Regions from separate parts of the Nocardia sp. NPDC060255 genome, predicted to be linked through region 2. Evidence: riboswitches for the same ligand, from Rfam matches in the RefSeq annotation. Region 2 holds a riboswitch; the other holds the start of a gene.
What was found. Region 2 has a riboswitch for glycine ahead of gcvP (aminomethyl-transferring glycine dehydrogenase). Riboswitches for the same ligand answer to the same signal wherever they lie in the genome.

Region 1 (5,686 bases), on a different contig from region 2:
GCCATCGATACGCCGAAGTTGTTGATGCTGTCCGGGATCGGGCCCGCGGAGCACCTGCGCGAGATCGGCATCCCGGTGCTGGTCGACTCGCCCGGCGTCGGCGCCAACCTGGACGATCACGTGGAAGGCCTGGTGTTCTGGGACGCCGCGCGGCCGATGGTCGATACCTCGACGCAGTGGTGGGAGATCGGCCTGTTCGCCACGACCGACGAGTCGCTGCGCGTGCCGGACGTGATGATGCATTACGGCAGTGTGCCTTTCGATATGAACACGCTGCGTCGTGGTTACCCGACCACCGACAACGGTTTCTGCCTGACACCCAACGTCACGCAGGGCCGCTCACGTGGCACGATCCGGTTGCGCAGCCGCGACTTCCGGGACCGGCCGAAGGTCGACCCCCGGTACTTCACCGATCCGGACGGCCACGACGAACGGGTGATGCTCGCCGGCGTGCGGCTGGCCCGCAAGATCGCCGAGCAAGCGCCGCTGCGGGAATGGATCGCCGCCGAACTCGCCCCGGGACCGGACGCCACCACCGACGACGAGTTGATCAGCTACATCCACGCCACCCACAACACCGTCTACCACCCGGCCGCCACGGCCAGGATGGGCGCGGTCGACGATCCGACGGCGGTGCTCGACCCCGAGTTACGGGTGAAGGGGGTGTCGCGGCTGCGGGTGGTCGACGCGTCCGCGATGCCGAAATTGCCCGCGGTGAACCCGAACATTACTGTCATGGCCATGGCAGAGAAGTGCGCGGATCTCCTCCGGACCACGTGAGCCGGAGATGCCTGCGGAGGGCGAACTAGCGGCGTTCCTCGGCGGGCACGCGCCGTTCCAATCGATGTCGACCGCCGAACTCGACCGCCTCGCCGCGGCCTCGTCCCTGCACGAGTTCGCGGCGGGCGCGGTGATCAGCGACTACTCGACGCAGGTGCCCGACGACATCTGGATGTTGCGGACGGGCCGGGTCATCCTGCGCCGCAGCGGTCCCGACGCCGCCAGTTCACCCCGCGCCGACGACGGCCGCACGATCGATACCATCGAGGCCGGTGGGATCTTCGGCTACGTGCCGCTGCTGACCGGCGGTAGCGCCGAATTCGTCGCGCTGGCAGCCGAAACCAGCGTGCTGATCCGGTTGCCCGGCGCGCTGGTGCGCGCGCAGTTCGCGCAACCGGACGGGCTGGCGTTTCTGGCGTCCTCGGCGTGGAAGACGGTGTCCGGCAACCGGACTCCGATGGCGCAGGTGCTCGGCATTCGTCCGGCGGGTGAACTCCTCACGACGGCAGCGGTTTTCGTGACGCCCGACACCAGCGTCCGGGATGCGGTGATCCGGATGACCGAGCATCGCGTGTCGTCGGTGCTGATTCGGTTGCCCGACGGCGACTTCGGCATTTTCACCGATCAGGACCTGCGCGCCAAGGTGGTGGCGGCGGGGCTGTCGGTCGAGGTGCCGATCGCCGGGGCGATGAGTGCACCGGCTCGGCGGGTCAGTGCCGACCTGTCCGCCGAGACCGTGCTGATGGAGATGCTGGAGGCCGGTCTGCGGCATATGCCGGTGGTGTCGCGGCGGGGCGAGGTGCTCGGCGTGCTCGAAGACTCGGAGCTGCTCGCGGCGTCGGCGCGGCAGAGCTTCGTGCTGCGTCGGGCGATCGGCGCGGCGACGGATGCGAGCCAGCTGGCCCGAGCGGCTCGCGACATCCCGGGTACCACAGTCGAATTGTTCCGCAACGGGACGAAAGCGTCCGCGACGAGCGGCATTCTTTCCGTCGTGATCGACTCGGTGATCCGTAAGGCGCTCGAGCTGGCGCTCGCCGAATCGGCTGAGGCACCGGCCGTCGGGTTCGCGTGGCTGACGCTCGGCAGCATCGCCCGACGTGAGGCGATGCCGTCCTCGGACGTGGACAGCGCGCTGTCGTGGGCGGATGAATTGTCCACGGCCAGTGCACAACTGCGTGCGATCGCCGAGCGGACGCATGCCATTCTCGACGCGTGCGGGTTGCCCGCGGACAGCAACGGGGCGATCGCCTCGCGACCGAAATTCGCTCGTTCCCGGTCGGATTGGACGAAAGCGGCGGCACGCTGGCTGGATGATCCGCTTATCGATCGCGGGTTGGTGATGTCGTCGCTGCTGATCGATGGGCGGGTGGTGTGGGGTGATCCAGCGCTGCATGCGGTGCCCGCCGTGTTCAGCAGGATGCGGGCCGACTATCCGAATGCTTTGCGCCTGCAGTTGCTCGACGCGTTGTCCGGGCGGGTTCGGGCTCGGTCACTGCGGGACGTGCTCTCCCGGCGCGGCGGCACGTTCGATCTGAAGAGTCACGCGCTGGTCCCGATCGTCAACCTCGCGCGCTGGGGTGGGCTGGCCGCCGGGGTGACCGCCGCCACGACGCCGGTGCGGTTGGCCGCCGCGGCGTCGGCCGGGGTGATCGCCGAACGCGATGCCGCGGTGCTCACCGAAGTATTCGTCATGCTGCAGCGCATGCGGATGGTGCATCAGGTCGAGCAGCTGTCCGCGGGCCACCGGCCGGGCGATATCGTGCTGATGTCGGAGTTGTCCCCCTTGAATCGGAGCCTGCTCAACGACGCGCTGCGGGAGATCGCCGCCGTCCAGCGACGCGTTCGAGGTATCGCGATGACATCGGCTTAGAATGACGGCGTCATGGCGAAACAGGATGGTGAGGACCCGGGCCGGACCGCTGCGGTGCAGTCGGTCGACCGCGCACTGCTCGTGATGGAGATCATCGCCAAGCTGGGCCAGGCCGGCGTCACAGAGATCGCCGCCGAACTCGGTGTGCACAAATCTACCGTCTCCCGCCTGATCGCCGTGCTGGAATCGCGCGGTTACGTCGAGCAACTCTCCGACCGCGGCAAGTACCGGCTCGGCTTCTCCATCGTCCGGCTGGCCGGATCCACCAGTGCGCAGGTCGATCTCGTCGGGCAGAGTCAGGGCGCGTGCAACGCGCTGGCCGCCGAAACGGGGGAGACCACGAATATCGCTGTGCTGGACGGTAATCGGATCATCAATATCGTGGAGGCGGCGGGGACCGGGTCGATCGCGCTGCGGTCCTGGGTCGGGCAGAGCTGTCCGGCGCATGCCACGTCGAGTGGCAAGGTGCTGTTGTCCGGCCTGGAACCGGCGGTGTTGCGTAAGCAGGTCGGGCCGAAGTTGGAGGCGTACACCGAGCACACCCTGACAAAGGTCGCTGATCTGGCGGCGCAGTTGGTGGCGGTCAGGGAGAACGGATGGGCAAGTGTGCGTGAGGAACTGGAGATCGGGCTGAACGCCGTCGCCGCGCCCGTCTTCGACAGCAACGGGATGATCGTTGCGGCACTGAGCGTTTCGGGGCCGTCCTATCGGCTCGGTCCGGATCTCTTCGCGTCGACGGCGGAGCTGGCGATCGCGAGCGCCGCGGACATCAGTCATCGGCTGGGCTACTTCGGCTGACGAACTGGGGTACGGTTTCGTCATTGACAACGCGCGCGGCCGCCGACAATACTAAGTCGCGTGCCACGCCGTTGTTGCGCTATACGCAACACCTAGCGGTATCCGACAACTGAATACGCCGCACACGCAGCGGGAGATCTCCATCCAGGCGATGGAGAGCCGAAGGAGCAACACCTCCCGGGAATCTCTCAGGCCCAGTACCGCCGCGCTCAAGGCAACTCTGAAAAGTAGTGCACCACGCACTCGCCGACGGGGCAAACGCGATCCGCGTGAATCTCTCAGGCCATAGGACAGAGCGGGAGGAGCCACACCCCACGCGCGTATGCGTCGACGAAAGGCTCCCCATGGCTGATCCTGGCTCTGCCCTCCGCACCGAACTCGACGTCTCGCTGCGTGAATTCGACCCGGTCATCGCCGCGCTGGTCGATCAGGAGACCGGTCGCCAGCAGCGCGGACTGGAAATGATCGCCTCGGAGAACTACGCGCCGCTCGCGGTGATGCAGGCCCAGGGGACGGTGCTCACCAACAAGTACGCCGAAGGGTATCCGGGACGCCGGTATTACGGCGGCTGTGAGTATGTAGATCAGATCGAGACGCTGGCCATCGAGCGGCTGCGCGCGCTGTTCGGCGCCGAATACGTCAACGTGCAGCCGCATTCGGGCGCGCAGGCGAACGCGGCGGTGATGCACGCGCTGCTGCGTCCCGGCGACGGCATCCTCGGGCTGGCGCTGGACCACGGCGGTCACCTCACCCACGGCATGAAGGCCAACTTCTCCGGTCGTCTGTATGACGTTGCGGCATACCATGTTCGGGCCGAGGACCAGTTGGTCGACATGGCGGAGGTGGCGCGGCTCGCGCAGGAGCATCGGCCGAAGCTCATCGTCGCGGGCTGGTCGGCCTACCCTCGGCACCTCGACTTCGCCGAATTCCGGCGCATCGCCGATGAGGTCGGCGCGTATCTGATGGTCGATATGGCGCACTTCGCCGGGCTCGTCGCGGCCGGGCTGCATCCGTCGCCGGTGCCGCACGCGCATGTCGTCACCTCGACCACGCACAAGACACTGGGTGGGCCGCGTGGCGGATTCATCCTCGCCGCAGCGGATTTGGGGAAGAAGCTGGATTCGGCGGTGTTCCCCGGGCAGCAGGGCGGACCGCTCGAGCATGTGATCGCGGCCAAGGCGGTGGCCTTCAAGATGGCGGCGGAACCGGCGTTTCGCGAGCGGCAGGAACGGACCCTGGTCGGCGCGCGCGTGCTCGCCGATCGGCTGGTGGCCGAGGACTGCCGGGGCGCCGGTATCGGTGTGGTCAGCGGTGGCACGGATGTGCACCTGGTGCTGGTCGATCTGCGCGATGCGGAACTGGACGGGAAGCAGGCCGAGGACCTGCTGCAGAACCTGGGAATCACGGTGAACCGCAACGCGATTCCTTTCGACCCGCGGCCGCCGATGATCAGTTCCGGACTGCGGATCGGCACGCCCGCGCTGGCCGCGCGCGGCTTCGACACCCCGGCGTTCGCCGAGGTCGCCGACATCATCGCGACGGCGTTGTGCGGTGGGGACGCCGCGGCGCTCACCGCGCGGGTGGACGCGCTGGCCGAGCGATTCCCGCTGTACCTCGGGCTGCGGAACCCGGCGTGACGATCAGCGTCTTCGACCTGTTCCGGGTCGGCATCGGGCCGTCTAGTTCACATACGGTCGGGCCGATGCGGGCCGCGGCCGCGTTCGTCGAACGGCTGAAAGATGCCGACGTGCTGCACGAGACGGTCGCGATCCGGGTTCAGCTGTACGGATCGCTCGGCGCGACCGGCCGCGGGCACGGCACGGTCGAGGCGGTGGTCGCCGGGCTGTCGGGTGCGCAGCCGGAGAGCATCGACCCGGACACGATGAGCGCCACCGTTGCCGCGGCGCGCGCCACCGGTCAGCTGTTTCTCGGTGGCGCGCAGCCGATCGCGTTCGCTGTCGACAGTGACATCGAACTGCTCGGGCTGACAAGGTTGGCCTTCCATACCAACGGGATGCTGTTCGGCGCGTACGACGATGCGGGACGGGTGCTGCTCGAACGCCAATACTTCTCGGTGGGTGGCGGTTTCGTCCTCGACGAGGATGAGATCGACGGCCGGCCCGCCGACGCGGCGGTCGCGGTCGCGCATCCGTTCGGTTCAGCGGATGAGCTGCTCGCGATCACCGCCGCCACCGGGCAGTCGATCAGCTCGGTCGTGCTCGCCAACGAAATGTCTTG
Region 2 (5,686 bases):
TGCCGGGCGGCCGGCGAGCGGCTGGTGTGAGTAATGGGAGGCAGTGCGATGAGTGAAATGCGTGTGATCGGCATTCGTGTCGAACAGCCACAGAATCAGCCCGTGCTGTTGCTCCGTGAGGTTTCGGGGGATCGGTACCTACCAATCTGGATCGGGCAGGCCGAGGCGACCGCGATCGTGCTGGAGCAGGAGGGGGTGACTCCGATCCGCCCGCTGACCCACGATTTGATCAAGATCCTGATCACCGAGCTCGGGCACACCCTCAAGGAAGTGCGCATCGTCGATCTGCAGGAGGGCACGTTCTACGCGGATCTGGTGTTCGAGAACGATCTGCACATCTCGGCGCGGCCGTCGGATTCGGTAGCGATCGCCTTGCGGGTGGGTTGCCCGATCTATGCCGAGGAGCCGGTGCTCGAGGAGGCCGGGCTGGTGATGCCGGACGAGCGCGAGGACGAGGTGGAGAAGTTCAAGGAATTCCTGGAGTCGGTCTCGCCTGACGATTTCAAGGCCACAGATAGCTGAACAGGACCTTTCCGGCAATCCGGCGTTTTCGCGGGATGACCGGGGGATCAGCCCTTAACCAGAGCTTGAGAGTTTAACCGCGCGTCGCGTTTGGCCTGACGATGGTGCTGCCCTGACAATCAGGGGGAGTAATCTCGATAGTTGGGCCACGTCCGTTTTGGCCAGGTCGTCAGCACAGCAGTGGTCGAAACGGAGCCGGGTCATCGATGAGGCTAGCCGTCGGCGAAGCAAGGGAGTGGTCAGTGGCAGAGGAATCGCAGGATGTAACGCAGCCAGGCCTGTTCCCGGACGACTCGGTTCCCGACGATCTGGTCGGCTACCGGGTTCCCAGTGCATGCCAGGTGGCCGGGATCACCTACCGGCAGCTCGACTACTGGGCGCGTACCGGATTGGTCGTGCCCTCCATTCGCAGCGCCGCCGGCTCGGGGAGCCAGCGCCTGTACTCGTTCAAGGACATCCTGGTCCTGAAGATCGTGAAGCGGCTGCTCGACGCGGGCATCTCGTTACAGAACATCCGCATCGCGGTCGACCATTTACGCAGCAGGGGAGTGCAGGATCTCGCCGGGATCACGCTGTTCTCCGACGGCACCTCGGTATACGAGTGCACCTCGGCCGAGGAGGTAGTCGATTTACTGCAGGGCGGGCAGGGCGTTTTCGGCATCGCGATCAGCGGTGCCATGCACGAACTCACCGGCGCCATCGCCAACTTCCCGGCGGAGCGCGCGTCCGCGGTGACCGAGCGGCCGGAGGACGAGCTGTCCTACCGGCGTAAGGCACGGATGAGTCGCAAGACCGGTTAAAAGTAGACAGACACGACACCCCGCCTCCCCGACATACCGAGGGTAGCGGGGTGTCGTGCTGTGTGGCACTTGATTTTCGGCGATGGGGGCGCGGTCTGGACCGGCCGGTTTGGAACGTATCAAAAACATCAGGTTAAGTAGATATGCGCATCTACATATGTTCCTGGTTGAGAACCCCGCGCACCGGCGTGACCAGCGCGACACCCGCAAGGACGGGACCAGTGACACGTTCCGGCGTGTCGTCGGCTTAAACTGGTGGCGCGCCAACGCCGTGCGGGAGAGTCCCGGGTTCGACAGAGTCCGGGCGCCGAAGGAGCAGCACCTCCCCGTCAATCTCTCAGGCATCAGGGACCGTGCGGGCTTGGGCGCCTCTGGAAAGCGGTGGCTTCGGGCCGCCCGCCCATGGGGAAAGGGGCTCGACCTTCATTGCGGTCGCGCGTCCGAATCTCTCAGGCAACACGACAGAGGGGGAGGGCTGGTACCCGTCGACCGCCGTCGACCCGCCCGACCCACATGGGAGCTGCCGTGACTCGCTCATTCGCCGACCGCCATATCGGACCCGATCGGGGCGAAATCGCCCGGATCCTGGACGTCGTCGGCGTCGACTCGCTGGACGAGCTCGCCACGAAAGCCCTGCCCGCCACCATCCTCGACGGGACCGGCCTGGCCGGATTGCCGCCTGCCGCAACCGAACACGAGGTGCTCGCCGAACTCGCCGGCCTCGCGCATTCGAACACGGTGGCCACGTCGATGATCGGGCTCGGCTACTACGACACGCTGACCCCGCCGGTGCTGGTGCGGAACCTGCTGGAGAACCCGGCCTGGTACACCGCGTACACGCCGTACCAGCCGGAGATCAGTCAGGGCAGGCTCGAGGCGCTGCTCAACTTCCAGACCATGGTGTCGGAGCTGACCGGCATGGACGTGGCCAACGCGTCCATGCTCGACGAGGCCACCGCGGCCGCCGAGGCGATGACGCTGCTGCAGCGGGCCAGCCGGTCCAAGTCGGCGCGGCTTGTCATCGACACCGACCTGTTCCCGCAGACGAAGACCGTGCTGACCACCCGGGCGCAGCCGCTCGGGATCGAGCTGGTGCCTGCGGATCTGGCGTCCGGCGAGTTGCCGGAAGGTGAATTCTTCGGTGTGCTGGTGCAGGCTCCCGGCGCTTCCGGGCGGGTAGTGGACTGGACGTCGGTCATCAGCGCGGCGCACGAGCGTGGTGCGTTGGTCGCTGTGGGTGCGGATCTGCTGGCGATGACGCTGCTCGCCTCGCCGGGCGACCAGGGCGCGGACGTGTGCTTCGGCACCACCCAGCGTTTCGGTGTCCCGCTCGGCTTCGGCGGCCCGCACGCCGGGTATCTGGCAGTGCGCACGGCGTATGCCAGGCAGCTGCCGGGCCGACTGGTCGGTGTCTCGGTGGACGCGGACGGCGATGTCGCCTACCGGCTGGCGCTGCAGACGCGTGAGCAGCACATCCGCCGCGAGAAGGCGACCTCCAACATCTGTACCGCGCAGGTGCTGCTGGCCATCGTCGCGGCGATGTACGCGAGTTACCACGGTGCCGACGGCCTGCGCGAGATCGCGCGTCGGGTGCACCGGCATGCGGCCACCATCGCCGCCGGGCTCGACGGTGCGGTCGTGCACGACACGTTCTTCGACACCGTGCTCGCGCATGTGCCCGGTGGTGCGGAAGCCGTTGTCGCGAAGGCGAAGTCGCGTGGGATCAACCTGCGTCTGGTCGACGGCGATCATGTCGGCATCGCCTGCGACGAGGCGACGACCGAGTCGCATGTCGCGGCCGTGCTCGAATCCTTCGGCACCGCATTGTCTTCCGAGCAGCCCGCACCGGCGCCCGCGGTCGCGATCGAGAACCGCACCTCCGAGTTCCTCGACCATCCGGCATTCACCAAGTACCACACCGAGACCGCCATGCTGCGCTACCTGCGGTCGCTGTCCGACAAGGACATTGCGTTGGACCGCAGCATGATTCCGCTCGGCTCGTGCACCATGAAGCTCAACGCGACCGCCGAGATGGAGGCCATCACCTGGCCCGGCTTCGCCCGCGTGCACCCGTACGCGCCGGTCGAGGACGCGCCGGGCCTGCTGCAGGTGATCCACGACCTGGAGCGGTGGCTGTCCGACATCACCGGCTACGACTCGGTGAGCCTGCAGCCGAACGCGGGTAGCCAGGGCGAGTACGCGGGCCTGCTGGCGATCCGCCGGTACCACCTGGATCGCGGTGACACGCACCGGGATACCTGCCTGATCCCGTCCAGCGCGCACGGCACCAACGCGGCCTCGGCGGCCATGGCCGGGCTGCGCGTCGAGGTGGTCAAGTGCCGCGACAACGGCGACGTCGACCTGGACGACCTGCGGGCCAAGATCGCCGACCACGCCGACCGGCTGGCCTGCATCATGATCACCTACCCGTCCACGCACGGTGTCTACGAGCACGAGGTCGCCGAGTTGTGCGCGCTGGTGCACGACGCCGGTGGCCAGGTGTACGTCGACGGCGCGAACCTGAATGCCCTTGTCGGGCTTGCCCGTCCGGGCCGGTTCGGCGGCGACGTCAGCCACCTGAACCTGCACAAGACCTTCTGCATCCCGCACGGCGGCGGTGGTCCGGGTGTCGGACCGGTGGCGGTGCGCTCGCACCTGGCGCCGTACCTGCCGGGCGATCCGCTGGTGACCGACTCGCACGCGGTGTCGGCCGCCAACTACGGCTCGGCCTCGATCCTGCCGATCACCTGGGCCTACATCCGGATGATGGGCGCGGACGGCCTGCGCGACGCCACGCTGACCGCGATCGCCTCGGCCAACTACATCGCGCGCCGGCTCGACGAGTACTTCCCGGTGCTCTACACCGGCGAGCACGGCATGGTCGCGCACGAGTGCATCCTGGACCTGCGGGAGATCACCAAGCAGACCGGCGTCACCGTCGACGATGTCGCGAAGCGGCTGGCGGACTACGGGTTCCACGCGCCGACGATGAGCTTCCCGGTCGCGGGCACGCTGATGGTGGAGCCGACCGAGAGCGAAAACCTGGCCGAGCTCGACGATTTCATCGAGGCGATGATCGCGATCCGCAAGGAGATCGATCAGGTCGCGGCCGGCGTCTGGCCGGTCACCGACAACCCATTGCGCGGCGCACCGCACACCGCGGCCTGCCTGGTCGGCGAGTGGGAGCACCCGTACAGCCGCGAAACCGCCGTCTACCCAAGGGGTCTCGGCCACGCGCGGGCGAAGGTATGGCCGCCGGTCCGCCGTATCGATGGCGCGTACGGCGACCGCAACCTGGTCTGCTCGTGCCCGCCGCTCGAGGCCTACGCCGACTGATCAACCCGACCGAAGGCGCCCGTCAGCCGTACACACCGGCTGACGGCCCCCTTCGGTCCCCCGCGACCTGGCATCGACCGAGGGCGCCCTTCATCCGCTGAGACCGGCTGAGGGGCGCCCTCGGTCGATTGTTCACCCGCGACCCTGCATTGACCGAGGGCGCCCTTCACGCGCTGAGACGGGGTGAAGGGCGCCTTCGGTCGGTTGGTGGGTGGGGGGACGCGCGCCTTTTGATTTCGCGCACCGGGAATCGCATGCGAGAGCTGGTGCGGGGGATCAGAAGGCGTGCGGCGGCTATGGGGTGGTGAGGGAGTGGACGACTGCGGAGCCGAAGGCGATGTCGTCGGAGGTGGACAGGCGGGTGTAGGCGCCGCCGGTCTGCTCGGAGATGCTCTTCAGGGTCTGTGTGCCCTGGCCGCCGATGACGATGATGTCGACGCGGACGGGGTGGTCCTTGTCGAGCGCGGCGGCCATGTCGCTGGCGAGTTTGGCGCCGGTGACGGTCGAATCGTCCTCGGGGCCATCGGTGATGAGCAGCACCGAGTTCGTGCGGCCCGCGGTGTATCCCTTGATGGCGCTCTTGTATGCGGCGATGAGTGTCGGATACGCCTGATCGGAGCGCAGCTCGCTGGCTTCGACGGCGTCCAGCGCGTTACTGACCTTGGTGCGTTGATCGTTGGACAGGGGCGCGGTGGCGGCTTGGACCTTGTAAGGCGTTGTGCCGTCGAGGTTCTTGCCGTAGGTCCAGAGACCGAGGCCGAAGTCGGGCGGCATGACGGTGAGCGTGGAGTTCAGTGCGCCGAGGACATTCGCGAGCCGGGTCATCGAGCCGTCGGTGGTCGACATGGAGGACGAGACGTCAACCAGCACAGTGGATTGCACTCCGAGCACCGGATTGGCCATGGTGGCACGGACCTTGTCGAGTGCGGCCCGCGGCGGTGCGGGCGTGGCCGCGGGTGCGGTGGTGAAGCCCGCAGCGGTGAAGGCCTGTGCTTGTTCGGGGGCACGCAGGTAATCGGCGAATAGGC

Region 1: it holds a riboswitch for glycine, as region 2 does, so the genes downstream of both, glyA (serine hydroxymethyltransferase) here and gcvP (aminomethyl-transferring glycine dehydrogenase) in region 2, are expected to answer to the same signal.

The regions. Positions count from the first base shown of each region.
Region 1 covers NZ_JBHXAU010000004.1:279,109-284,794, forward strand. The annotation lists gene ACFWF1_RS11410 (GMC family oxidoreductase) at 1-780, shown strand, start outside; gene ACFWF1_RS11415 (putative nucleotidyltransferase substrate binding domain-containing protein) at 788-2,650, shown strand; gene ACFWF1_RS11420 (IclR family transcriptional regulator) at 2,663-3,448, shown strand; glycine riboswitch at 3,659-3,752, shown strand; gene glyA (serine hydroxymethyltransferase) at 3,793-5,085, shown strand; gene ACFWF1_RS11430 (L-serine ammonia-lyase) at 5,082-5,686, shown strand, end outside.
Region 2 covers NZ_JBHXAU010000029.1:93,472-99,157, forward strand. The annotation lists gene ACFWF1_RS36990 (bifunctional nuclease family protein) at 49-522, shown strand; gene ACFWF1_RS36995 (MerR family transcriptional regulator) at 729-1,322, shown strand; glycine riboswitch at 1,587-1,686, shown strand; gene gcvP (aminomethyl-transferring glycine dehydrogenase) at 1,836-4,658, shown strand; gene ACFWF1_RS37005 (VWA domain-containing protein) at 4,953-5,686, opposite strand, start outside.